Regions from separate parts of the Alteromonas sp. W12 genome, predicted to be linked through region 3. Evidence: predicted binding sites of a transcription regulator. Region 3 holds the regulator's gene; each other region holds the start of a gene.

Region 1 (3,284 bases), on a different contig from region 3:
CGGTACTATCCCAAAGTACCATTAACTTATCCATGTACTACCCCAATAAGATTAACGGTTGACCACTGGTTACGGCATCGCCTTCACTAACAGTAATGTCGGTGACCGTACCGGTGTATGCGGAGCGGATCTCTGTCTCCATTTTCATGGCTTCAAGGATCATCACCACATCGCCTTCTGACACGCTGTCGCCGTTTCTCACCAAAACTTTAAATACGTTACCTGCAAGCGGTGCATCAATAGACTGAGAAGAGTTAGAGTCTGATGGCGCAGCACTCTTAGTTTGAGGCTGTGCTTGCGTCTGAGAGCCACTAGCAGGTGTAACACTCGTCAGCGTACCTGAAGGTGCCACTTCTACGCGATACACTCTTCCATCTACGTTTACGTCGTAAGTTTCACTCGCGGTAGCCCCTTGTGAGCTTGACTTGGCTTCAGCAGGCTTAGGCGCACTCGAGCTTTGCGACTCTTGCGCGCTAGGTGCAGGTTCAAACGCATCAGGGTTGCCGCGGTTTTCGATAAACTTTAGGCCTATCTGCGGGAATAAGGCATAAGTCAAAACATCATCAATTTTATCGTCTGACAGCGATAGTTGCTTTTTCTCAGCCAGTTCATCAAGCTCTTTACTCAGTGTATCCAGCTCTGGTGCAATATTGTCAGCAGGCCGGCATGTCACGGGCTCTGCGCCATCAAGCACACGCGCCTGCAACTCCTTGTTTACTGGTGCTGCGGTAGCGCCATATTCACCTTTAAGAACGCCTGCGGTTTCTTTTGTAATGCTTTTGTAACGCTCGCCGGTGAGTACGTTAAGCACTGACTGCGTGCCCACGATTTGTGAGGTTGGCGTAACAAGAGGAATGAACCCAAGATCTTCCCTTACCCGTGGAATTTCTTTTAACACTTCTTCGAATTTGTCTTCAGCGCCCTGCTCTTTAAGCTGACTTTCCATGTTGGTTAGCATTCCGCCCGGTACTTGAGCCAAAAGAATACGTGCATCTACCCCTTTGAGACTGCCTTCGAACTTGCTGTATTTCTTTCTTACTTCCCTGAAGTAACTGGCAATTTCTTCTAGTTCGGGTAGTGCAATACCCGTATCGCGCTCTGTACCTTCTACGATAGAAACCATGGTCTCAGTTGCGCTATGACCATAAGTCATGCTCATTGAAGAAATAGCCGTGTCCAGCATATCAATGCCGGTATCGATAGCTTTTTGATACGTCGCCGTACTCAACCCTGTTGTGGCATGGCACTGCATGGCAATAGGTACATCAACCGTTTCTTTTAATCCGGTAATCAATGCCTCGCACTCGTACGGTTTTAAAAGCCCAGCCATATCTTTTACGCAGATAGAATGAACCCCTAGGTCTTCAAGCTGTTTCGCCATTTCGAGCCAAAGCTTAAGATTGTGCACAGGGCTTACCGTATAAGAAATTGTTCCTTGCGCGTGAGCGCCACTGTCTATGGTCGCTTTTATTGCGGTTTTCAAATTTCTAATGTCATTCATGGCATCAAAAATTCTAAATACATCTACGCCACTTTCGTGAGCACGCTCTACAAAGCGAGTGACAACATCGTCAGCATAATGGCGGTAACCCAATAGGTTTTGACCACGCAACAGCATTTGCTGTTTCGTGTTAGGCATGGCTGCTTTTAGCTTTCTGATGCGCTCCCAAGGGTCTTCCCCTAAATAACGAATACAGGCATCAAATGTAGCACCACCCCAAGATTCAACTGACCAAAAGCCAGCTTTATCTAGTTTTTCCGCTATGGGAAGCATATCTTCAATACGCATGCGCGTAGCAAGAAGGGATTGGTGGGCATCACGCAGAACCAGCTCGGTAAGGGCCAGAGGCTTAGACATGGTAACTCCTGATTAGGCTTTATTTTTTAGAATTTTGGCGATGGGTATGAATTGCGGCAGAAATAGCTGCGATAACGTTTCCGTCTATTCCTGGTTGTACCGCTTGATTGTTTCGACTCAAATTAGCTGAAGGCCCTTTTAAATGAGCTGTAGGCTCTGCTGTTTCACCGGGAAAGGCTTCACAAAATCGGGCAATGAGATGAATCCCCACAATAAGAAGCCCTAAGAATGAGAAAACAAATACCATTCCTATAAGCATAAGAGAACCTGCTTCAAAGAGCAGGCTAGCGACGGATCCCGAATCCATATTCAATCCTGTTGTTATTTTGTACCTGAATAAGTATCACGTGGTTTTTCAAAACACAACAAAGCAGCATAAAAAACCACTTTAAAATGAATAAAACCCGCCAAAATGAAACTTAATGCATTATTCTTTAATAAATTTGCAACAAAAGTATATTTTAGGAATTAGCATAAGCGTTGCCGATGCCAGCAATCTACATTTACGTTCATTTATACTCACGCCTTAATGAAAGCCTATATTTTCCGTAAAGTCACTGTCTAGCTGTTTAGCGAAATCTTTCGCATGCATCGCCACTAATTCTAGCTGCATATGTCGTTCATCCTCGGGTACGTAAGCAGGCACATTTACTGGGCTTCCCTCACAGTCCACCGCCATAAAAGTTATAAAACAGCGATTTGCGACAGACGTAGTGTTTTCCGTGGCGTCGCCCGATTTAACCACAACATAGATATGCATACTTGACGCTCCAGTGTGTACCAACGATGCGGTTATCTCAACTAGCTGACCTACTTTTATAGGTTTTATGAAACGTATGCCATTGGCAGACACCGTGACGCAGTAACATTTGGACCACTGCGCGGCACAGGCATAGGCTGCTTGGTCAATCCATTTCATTACAATGCCACCGTGAACGTTACCGCCAAAGTTTACGTCGGTAGGTTCTGCTAAAAATCGAAAAGTAGTAGATGGATGTGCCATAGCGTACCTCGCGCTTTACTGCTGTTAGACACATTAAGTTTAGCTTAAATTTTGAACAGCGCGCTTAGACGAAAGTGGAGAGAACAAAAATAAAAGGAGTAGAAATGAAAAAACCCACCTAAAAAGGTGGGTTCTTCAATATGGCGCGTGTGGAAGGATTCGAACCTCCGACCGCCTGGTTCGTAGCCAGGTACTCTATCCAGCTGAGCTACACACGCGTAAACTTGTGTACTTTTGAATTCTACCTCAAAAGGTGACGCTTTAAAATAAGTGGCGCGTGTGGAAGGATTCGAACCTCCGACCGCCTGGTTCGTAGCCAGGTACTCTATCCAGCTGAGCTACACACGCGCAAAACTTGTTGTTGGCCGTCACTGCCAACGAATAATGGCGGAGAGGGAGGGATTCGAACCCTCGATACGCGTA
Region 2 (3,284 bases), on a different contig from region 3:
GCAAGCATTTCACCTGGGCCTACACGGCCTTTTTCAATTACGTCAGCTTGCTCGTAATCCCAGATACCTACTTCTGAGGCTAGGGTAATGAAACCGTTCTTAGTAATAACGTAACGAGCAGGACGTAGACCATTTCTATCAAGGTTACAGGCAACGTGGCGACCGTTAGTTAAAACGATACCCGCTGGGCCATCCCATGGTTCCATGTGCATAGAGTTGAACTCGTAAAATGCACGAAGATCATCGTCCATGGTCTTGTTGTTTTGATAGGCGGGTGGAACAAGTAACCGCATAGCACGGAATAAATCCATACCGCCGGCTAAGAATAGCTCCAGCATGTTATCCAGCGAGGATGAGTCCGATCCTTCAGTATTAACGAAAGGGGCTGCATCTTTAAGATCTGGAATAAGTGGCGTTGCGAATTTAGCAGCACGTGCCATGGCCCAGTCGCGGTTTCCTTTAATGGTGTTAATTTCACCGTTGTGCGCAAGGAAGCGGAAAGGCTGAGCAAGCGGCCAGCGTGGTAGTGTATTTGTTGAAAAGCGTTGGTGGAAAACGCAAATTGCGCTTTGCATACGCTCATCGGCAAGATCGTGATAAAAGGCGGGTAAATCTTTTGGCATTACCAAGCCTTTGTAGATCGTTACCAAGCCCGACAAACAAGCTACGTAAAAATCGGGATCTTTCTCAAGACGTTTTTCAGCGCGGCGGCGGATCATATACAAACGACGCTCAAGGTCGCGTTTTCTCCAACCTGCTGGCGCGTTCACAAATACCTGTTCAATTTGTGGAACACCCGTTAGCGCTAATTCACCCAGTACTGAGTGGTCGACAGGCACTTCGCGCCAACCCACTACTGAAAGTGTTTCTTTTTCTAGTTCTTCATTAAGTACTTCACGCGCGGCTTGCGCAAGTACCGGGTCCTGACTTAAGAAAATCATGCCCACGCCGTATTTTTTGCTGAGTTTCCAGCCATTTTCTTCGGCGATTGCATGGAAGAACGCATCCGGTTTCTGTAGTAATAAACCACAGCCGTCACCGGTTTTCCCGTCGGCGGCGATACCGCCACGATGCTGCATACGGTCAAGACCGTGTATTGCAGTAGTTACCAATTCATGACTGGCTTCCCCATGAGTGTGAGCGATTAAGCCAAACCCACAGTTGTCCCGGGAATCATTGGGATTATATAAACTCATCTCTTAACTCCTTCAACCTTTTGACTGGGCAAGGTATGCGTTGCGTGTAGATGCGCCTAGGTTTGCGTATCACAACATTATTAGACGTCTTTTATGCCTGCGAGCGGTATTGCTCGCGGCGTGCGCCTTTCTTGTCGTTATTTTATTATTAGAGGATTCCAGTCGTTTCCGCATTTTTATGCATTATTGCGATGCGGGCCGTACAAAATACCCACATTAAAAACTAAAATCAAACGCTAAAAGTATAAGCTTTATAGTGAATTAGTATAAATATAATTAAATGTATATTAATCAGTTGTTTACGTGGCGTCATTTATGTTTGTAACAAAAATGTTATCAGTATTGCAAAGTGAATAACTCACCCCTTATAAATGATATTACTTCTCATTTGCGTTTTATTAATGAATAAATATGCTTTGAAATTGATGTTTTATGTTGTCAATAGCGGTTTGCGGTGTATTTTTATTAATTTGTAAAGCTATGGTTCCACTAATATAAGTAGTTTGCTATATTGGTTGAAAATTAACCACAGGTAAGGCTCGTGGTGCGCTGAAGGATGTTGATAGAGAGCCCTGTGTGTGAATTGAGTGTACGCTTATGTGGAAGGCGAAGAATAAAAATTCACTGTGGTGGCGTGCTGTTAAGACAATAAGGATTATTGTATGAATACACTACATGCTTCACCACGGCCTTTATTTAGTATAGATGATCATATTCTAACTGGCGACAATATCACCTTCAGGCTTTCTCCCAACACATCTGGGCGATTTCAATCAGGATCTCCCGATACTATTGTTATTCATTTTACCGCCGGTAGTAGCCTTTCATCTTCGGTGAATGTCTTGACCAATGCCGATAGCGGTGTGTCAGCTCACTTTGCCGTTGGACGCAATGGTGACATTGTTCAAATGCTTCCGACTAATAAAATAGCGTGGCACGCAGGAGAAAGTTATTACGAGGGGCGTAGTGGCTTGAATCAGTACTCTATCGGCATTGAATTAGACAATGCCGGCCAGCTTAAGGCTAGAGGAGACGGCACCTTTGAAAGTTGGTTTGGCGAAATTTTTGGCGAGAATGAAGTATTAGCTGCCCAGCACATTAACCAACAGTCTATGGGCTATTGGCACAAGTACACCGACGTACAAATTGTTAGGACGCTATCGCTGTGTAAAGCGTTGTGTAGCCACTACAACATCTCTACTATCGTCGGGCATGAAGAAATAGCGCCGTCACGAAAGGTCGATCCTGGCCCCGCTTTTCCCCTTCAAAGACTCAAAGCCGCTGTTTTGCAAAGTGATAGTGAAACGTGGGCAACTGAGTCAAGTGATTCGAATTCACAGCGAGAGGCGCATGACCAAATTCAGCGGGATCTCGCTAGCCCTGTAAAGCGGGTGGCCAATGTAAGTGCCAATTCGCTGAATGTGAGAAAAGGGCCAGATGTTTCGTACCCAACTGTCGAGAACGGTTTGAATAAGGGCGAAGTGCTAAAAATACTGGAAAAGCGAGGGGAGTGGGCGAAAGTGTCTTACACGAAGGTGGGATGGGTGAATACCAAATACATTAATGAAATTACTGAAAAGTCGCCTTTCAAATCCTAATTCTGAGCAGGGCCACAGAGTTATGCTTTGACAAACCGCATTCCCGAAAAGAGGAAAGCCTGATAGGATAACCGCAAAATAAGCTTAAATTAGACGTACATGCATTCAGATTCACCAAACGATTCTTGGGCAATTCGCTTTGCCCAATTTGTTCAGCGTTTTGGCACTCTAAAGCTCAGCATATTGTTTGTTGTTCTTTCGCTTGTGTTTACGCTAGGGGGCTCATACGTAATTCGCGTGAGCATGGGAAGCCAGGTTCAGCCCGATGACTTCATCAGTGCTGTAGTACTGACCATGTTATCTGCGCCTTGGGTACTTTATTTCTTTAGTGAGTTAATCAAGCAATTAGAAAACTCACGTACCAACTTAAAGGAAGTGGTAAGCCAGTTAGAAAGTTTGCGTGAAGAAGATGTCTTTCTTAACCGCGAACTTCAAAGCAACATCAGACAGCTTAATCACGAGATAGAGCAGCGCAAGCAAGCACAAGAAG
Region 3 (3,284 bases):
CGAGATGTTCAGCGAATGGCCGTTCTATCGTTCACGTCTTTCAATGCTGGACATGGTGTTCCATAAAGCCGATCCGCGTATCAGTGAAGCTTATGATGAGCGCTTGGTACCCAAAGAGCTTAAACACTTTGGAGAAGCATTGCGTAGCGAGCTTAAAGAAAGCATCTCGTCGCTGTTGGCAATAACCGGTGACGGCGACATCATGAAAAACGACCCGCAGGGTAAAGAGTCTATGGAGATCCGCGCAGCATATCTTCAGCCCCTTCACTACCTGCAAATTGAGCTTCTGGATCGTATCCGTAAAGCCGGTGACGATGCACAAAACACCAGCCTAGAGCGTGCCATGATGGTTACCATCGCGGGTATTGCAATTGGTATGCGTAATACAGGCTAGAGCCCAATGAACGCGTAACGTTATAATGAAAAGCCTGCTCATTGAGCAGGCTTTTTTTTGTAATGTCTTAAATGCAAAAAAGGCTGGGTACGTAAGAACGTATCCAGCCTTTTCTAGCGGATGCTAGTACATCCGCTTCAGGCGCTATTAGCCGTTTACGAAGTCTACGCCTAGCTTGATGTCGCCACGTAGGCCTTCAAGCATGTCGTTTTTCGCTTTTTCTTCAAATGCGCTTAGCTCGCCGTATGGCAAGATTTCTTCAACACCGTTTGCGCCTAGGCGAACTGGATGTGCAAAGAATGCTGCGTCGTCGCTGTCGTCAGTTTGTACATAAGTGTACTCAACCACGTTCTCACCTTGCATTGCTGCAACTAGAGATAGACAGAAGCGTGCCGCTGCTTGACCCATTGATAGGGTTGCAGAACCGCCGCCCGCTTTAGCTTCAACAACTTCAGTACCCGCGTTTTGGATACGAGTAGTTAGGCTAGCAACTTCTTCGTCTGTGAACTCTACGCCTTCAACTTGTGAAAGTAGAGGAAGAATAGTTGTACCAGAGTGACCACCGATTACCGGTACGTGCACAGAAGATACGTCTACACCTTTAAGTTCAGCAACAAACGTTTCAGCACGGATAACGTCTAGTGTCGTTACACCGAAAAGCTTGTTCTTGTCGTAAACGCCTTTCGCTTTAAGCGTTTCAGCTGCAATAGCAACAGTAGTGTTAACTGGGTTAGTGATGATACCAACACACGCGTTCGGGCAGTTATCAGCTACACCTTCGATTAGGTTTTTAACAATGCCGGCGTTGATGTTGAATAGATCAGAACGATCCATACCTGGCTTACGAGGCATACCCGCTGGAATTAGAACAACGTCTGCTCCAGTTAGTGCATCAGCTAGGTCATCTTTACCGTGACCGGTTACTTTTACCGCAGTGGGGATGTGGCTCAAATCAACGGCAACACCAGGAACAACTGGCGCTACGTCGTAAAGCGCTAAATCTGAACCTGCTGGCAATTGTGTTTTCAACAACAAAGACAGCGCCTGACCAATACCACCGGCAGCACCTAACACGGCTACTTTCATACCATTTCTCCTATGGGATTACTTCACGTATTTAAACGGAACGTCACACTAATGCAACGCGGGGGAAAACTCAATCACCGGATCGTCTTATTAACGTTATTTATGGCGATTTTATCTCGATATTCATTATCATGAATGATTATGCAAAGAAATTGCGCAAAGTCTACCTGTACGGCACAATATACGCATACTAAATATAATTCCTAACGATAACCCTCAAAAAAGAAAAGAGCGCTAATGGCAAACGCAAAACAAGAGCTACTCATCAAAGCTTTTAAAGAAATTCTTAAAGCAGAAAGTTACGGTTCACAGGGCGAAATTGTTGATGCATTAAAAGCACAAGGCTTCGACAACATCAGCCAATCTAAAATCTCTAGAATGCTAAGCAAGTTCGGTGCAGTAAGAACCCGCAATGCTAGAGGCGACATGGTGTATTGCTTGCCTCCAGAGCTAGGTATGCCTACGGCTAAAAGCCCTCTTAAACAGCTGGTACTGGATATCGTTCACAACAACGTAATGGTAATCATTAGAACCAGCCCTGGTGCTGCACAGCTTATTGCGCGCTTGCTTGACTCATTAAGTAAGAAAGACGGAGTTTTGGGCACCATTGCAGGTGACGACACTATTTTCATCGCGCCAGCGGATGTGTCTAGAATTGAAGAACTAAGACAGCGTGTTGAAGACCTGTTTGAGAACGTTTAGGTAGCCACGCTTTTAAAACGGTGCCCTCTCATTGAGGGCACTATATATTCTGCTGTTCGCTGACGCTAACTCAATAGTTTAATCAGCGCATCGGCTGCTGGTCTTGATGACGGCGGATTCTGTCCCGTCACCAGTAATCCGTCGGTACACACTTTTACAGCAAAATTGTCGGCGCTCTCATACTTACCGCCTTTTTTAACCAGTTCATCTTCAACCAGATAAGGCACTACATCTGTAAGTTTCATTGCAGCTTCTTCACTGTTTGAAAATCCGGTAACAGATTTTCCCTCTACCAGGTATTTGCCATCAGGCGTTTTAACGTCTTTAAGCACAATTGGCGCGTGACATACTGCCCCAACGGGTTTATTAGCTGCGATAGTGTCTTCGATTAGTTTTATCGAGTGCACATTGTCAGAAAGGTCCCACAACGGACCGTGTCCCCCTGGATAGAACACCGCGTCAAACTCTTCAGCTCTCACATCTTCAAGCGGAATAGTCGACGCTATAGCGCTACGCGCCAGCTCATCTTTCGTATATCGCATAGCGTCGTCGGTCATTGCATCGTCAGCCAGACTATTGGGATCGATAGGCACTTGCCCTCCCATGGGTGACGCCAAAGTTATCGTATATCCTTGGTCTTTAAATGCGTAGTACGGCGCAGCAAACTCTTCCAACCACATGCCTGTCTTTTTGCCGGTATCACCCATAATTTCGTGAGATGTCATTACCATTAGCATACGTTTTGACATAAGCCCTCCTTGCGAGCATTTAAAAATTTGTCGTCAATTACTTCGGCTAATGTACGTAGTTAGATCATTAAAAAAGCGGAGGATCGTTTGATTGCATGATTGTGAGATTAATGACGGGCATAAAAAAGTGCCACTTCCTGTTAAGGAGAGTGGCACCTAACACTACAACTTGTAGCTAGTGTTTTTCTACAGCTTAGAAGCGGTAGTTAACACCTACACGTAGTTCCCAAAGTGACGCATCACCTTGACGGCGCTCTGGATTAGCAGTGCCGACTACAGCCGTGTTGAATGAAGTCTCTTCTAGGATACCCCAATCATCGTTTAGCATATTCGTGAAGTTATCGATTACGAAG

What was found. Region 3 encodes ArgR, which controls arginine synthesis, uptake and breakdown. Its sites were predicted from a motif close to ANTGAATANNTATTCANT; they were not measured.
Region 1: the regulator ArgR is predicted to act here: its motif matches at 2,280-2,297, upstream of AWH61_RS02720 (OadG family protein).
Region 2: the regulator ArgR is predicted to act here: its motif matches at 1,364-1,381, upstream of gltB (glutamate synthase large subunit).

Annotation. Positions count from the first base shown of each region.
Region 1 covers NZ_LQXH01000001.1:665,169-668,452, reverse strand. The annotation lists gene AWH61_RS02730 (sodium ion-translocating decarboxylase subunit beta) at 1-34, opposite strand, end outside; gene oadA (sodium-extruding oxaloacetate decarboxylase subunit alpha) at 38-1,858, opposite strand; gene AWH61_RS02720 (OadG family protein) at 1,878-2,165, opposite strand; gene AWH61_RS02715 (acyl-CoA thioesterase) at 2,385-2,861, opposite strand; tRNA gene AWH61_RS02710 (tRNA-Arg) at 3,003-3,079, opposite strand; tRNA gene AWH61_RS02705 (tRNA-Arg) at 3,133-3,209, opposite strand; tRNA gene AWH61_RS02700 (tRNA-Ser) at 3,247-3,284, opposite strand, start outside.
Region 2 covers NZ_LQXH01000007.1:283,417-286,700, forward strand. The annotation lists gene gltB (glutamate synthase large subunit) at 1-1,196, opposite strand, end outside; gene AWH61_RS08825 (N-acetylmuramoyl-L-alanine amidase) at 1,859-2,794, shown strand; gene arcB (aerobic respiration two-component sensor histidine kinase ArcB) at 2,894-3,284, shown strand, end outside.
Region 3 covers NZ_LQXH01000013.1:114,866-118,149, forward strand. The annotation lists gene ppc (phosphoenolpyruvate carboxylase) at 1-394, shown strand, start outside; gene mdh (malate dehydrogenase) at 542-1,480, opposite strand; gene argR (transcriptional regulator ArgR) at 1,718-2,182, shown strand; gene AWH61_RS19065 (type 1 glutamine amidotransferase domain-containing protein) at 2,248-2,931, opposite strand; gene AWH61_RS19070 (TonB-dependent receptor) at 3,125-3,284, opposite strand, start outside.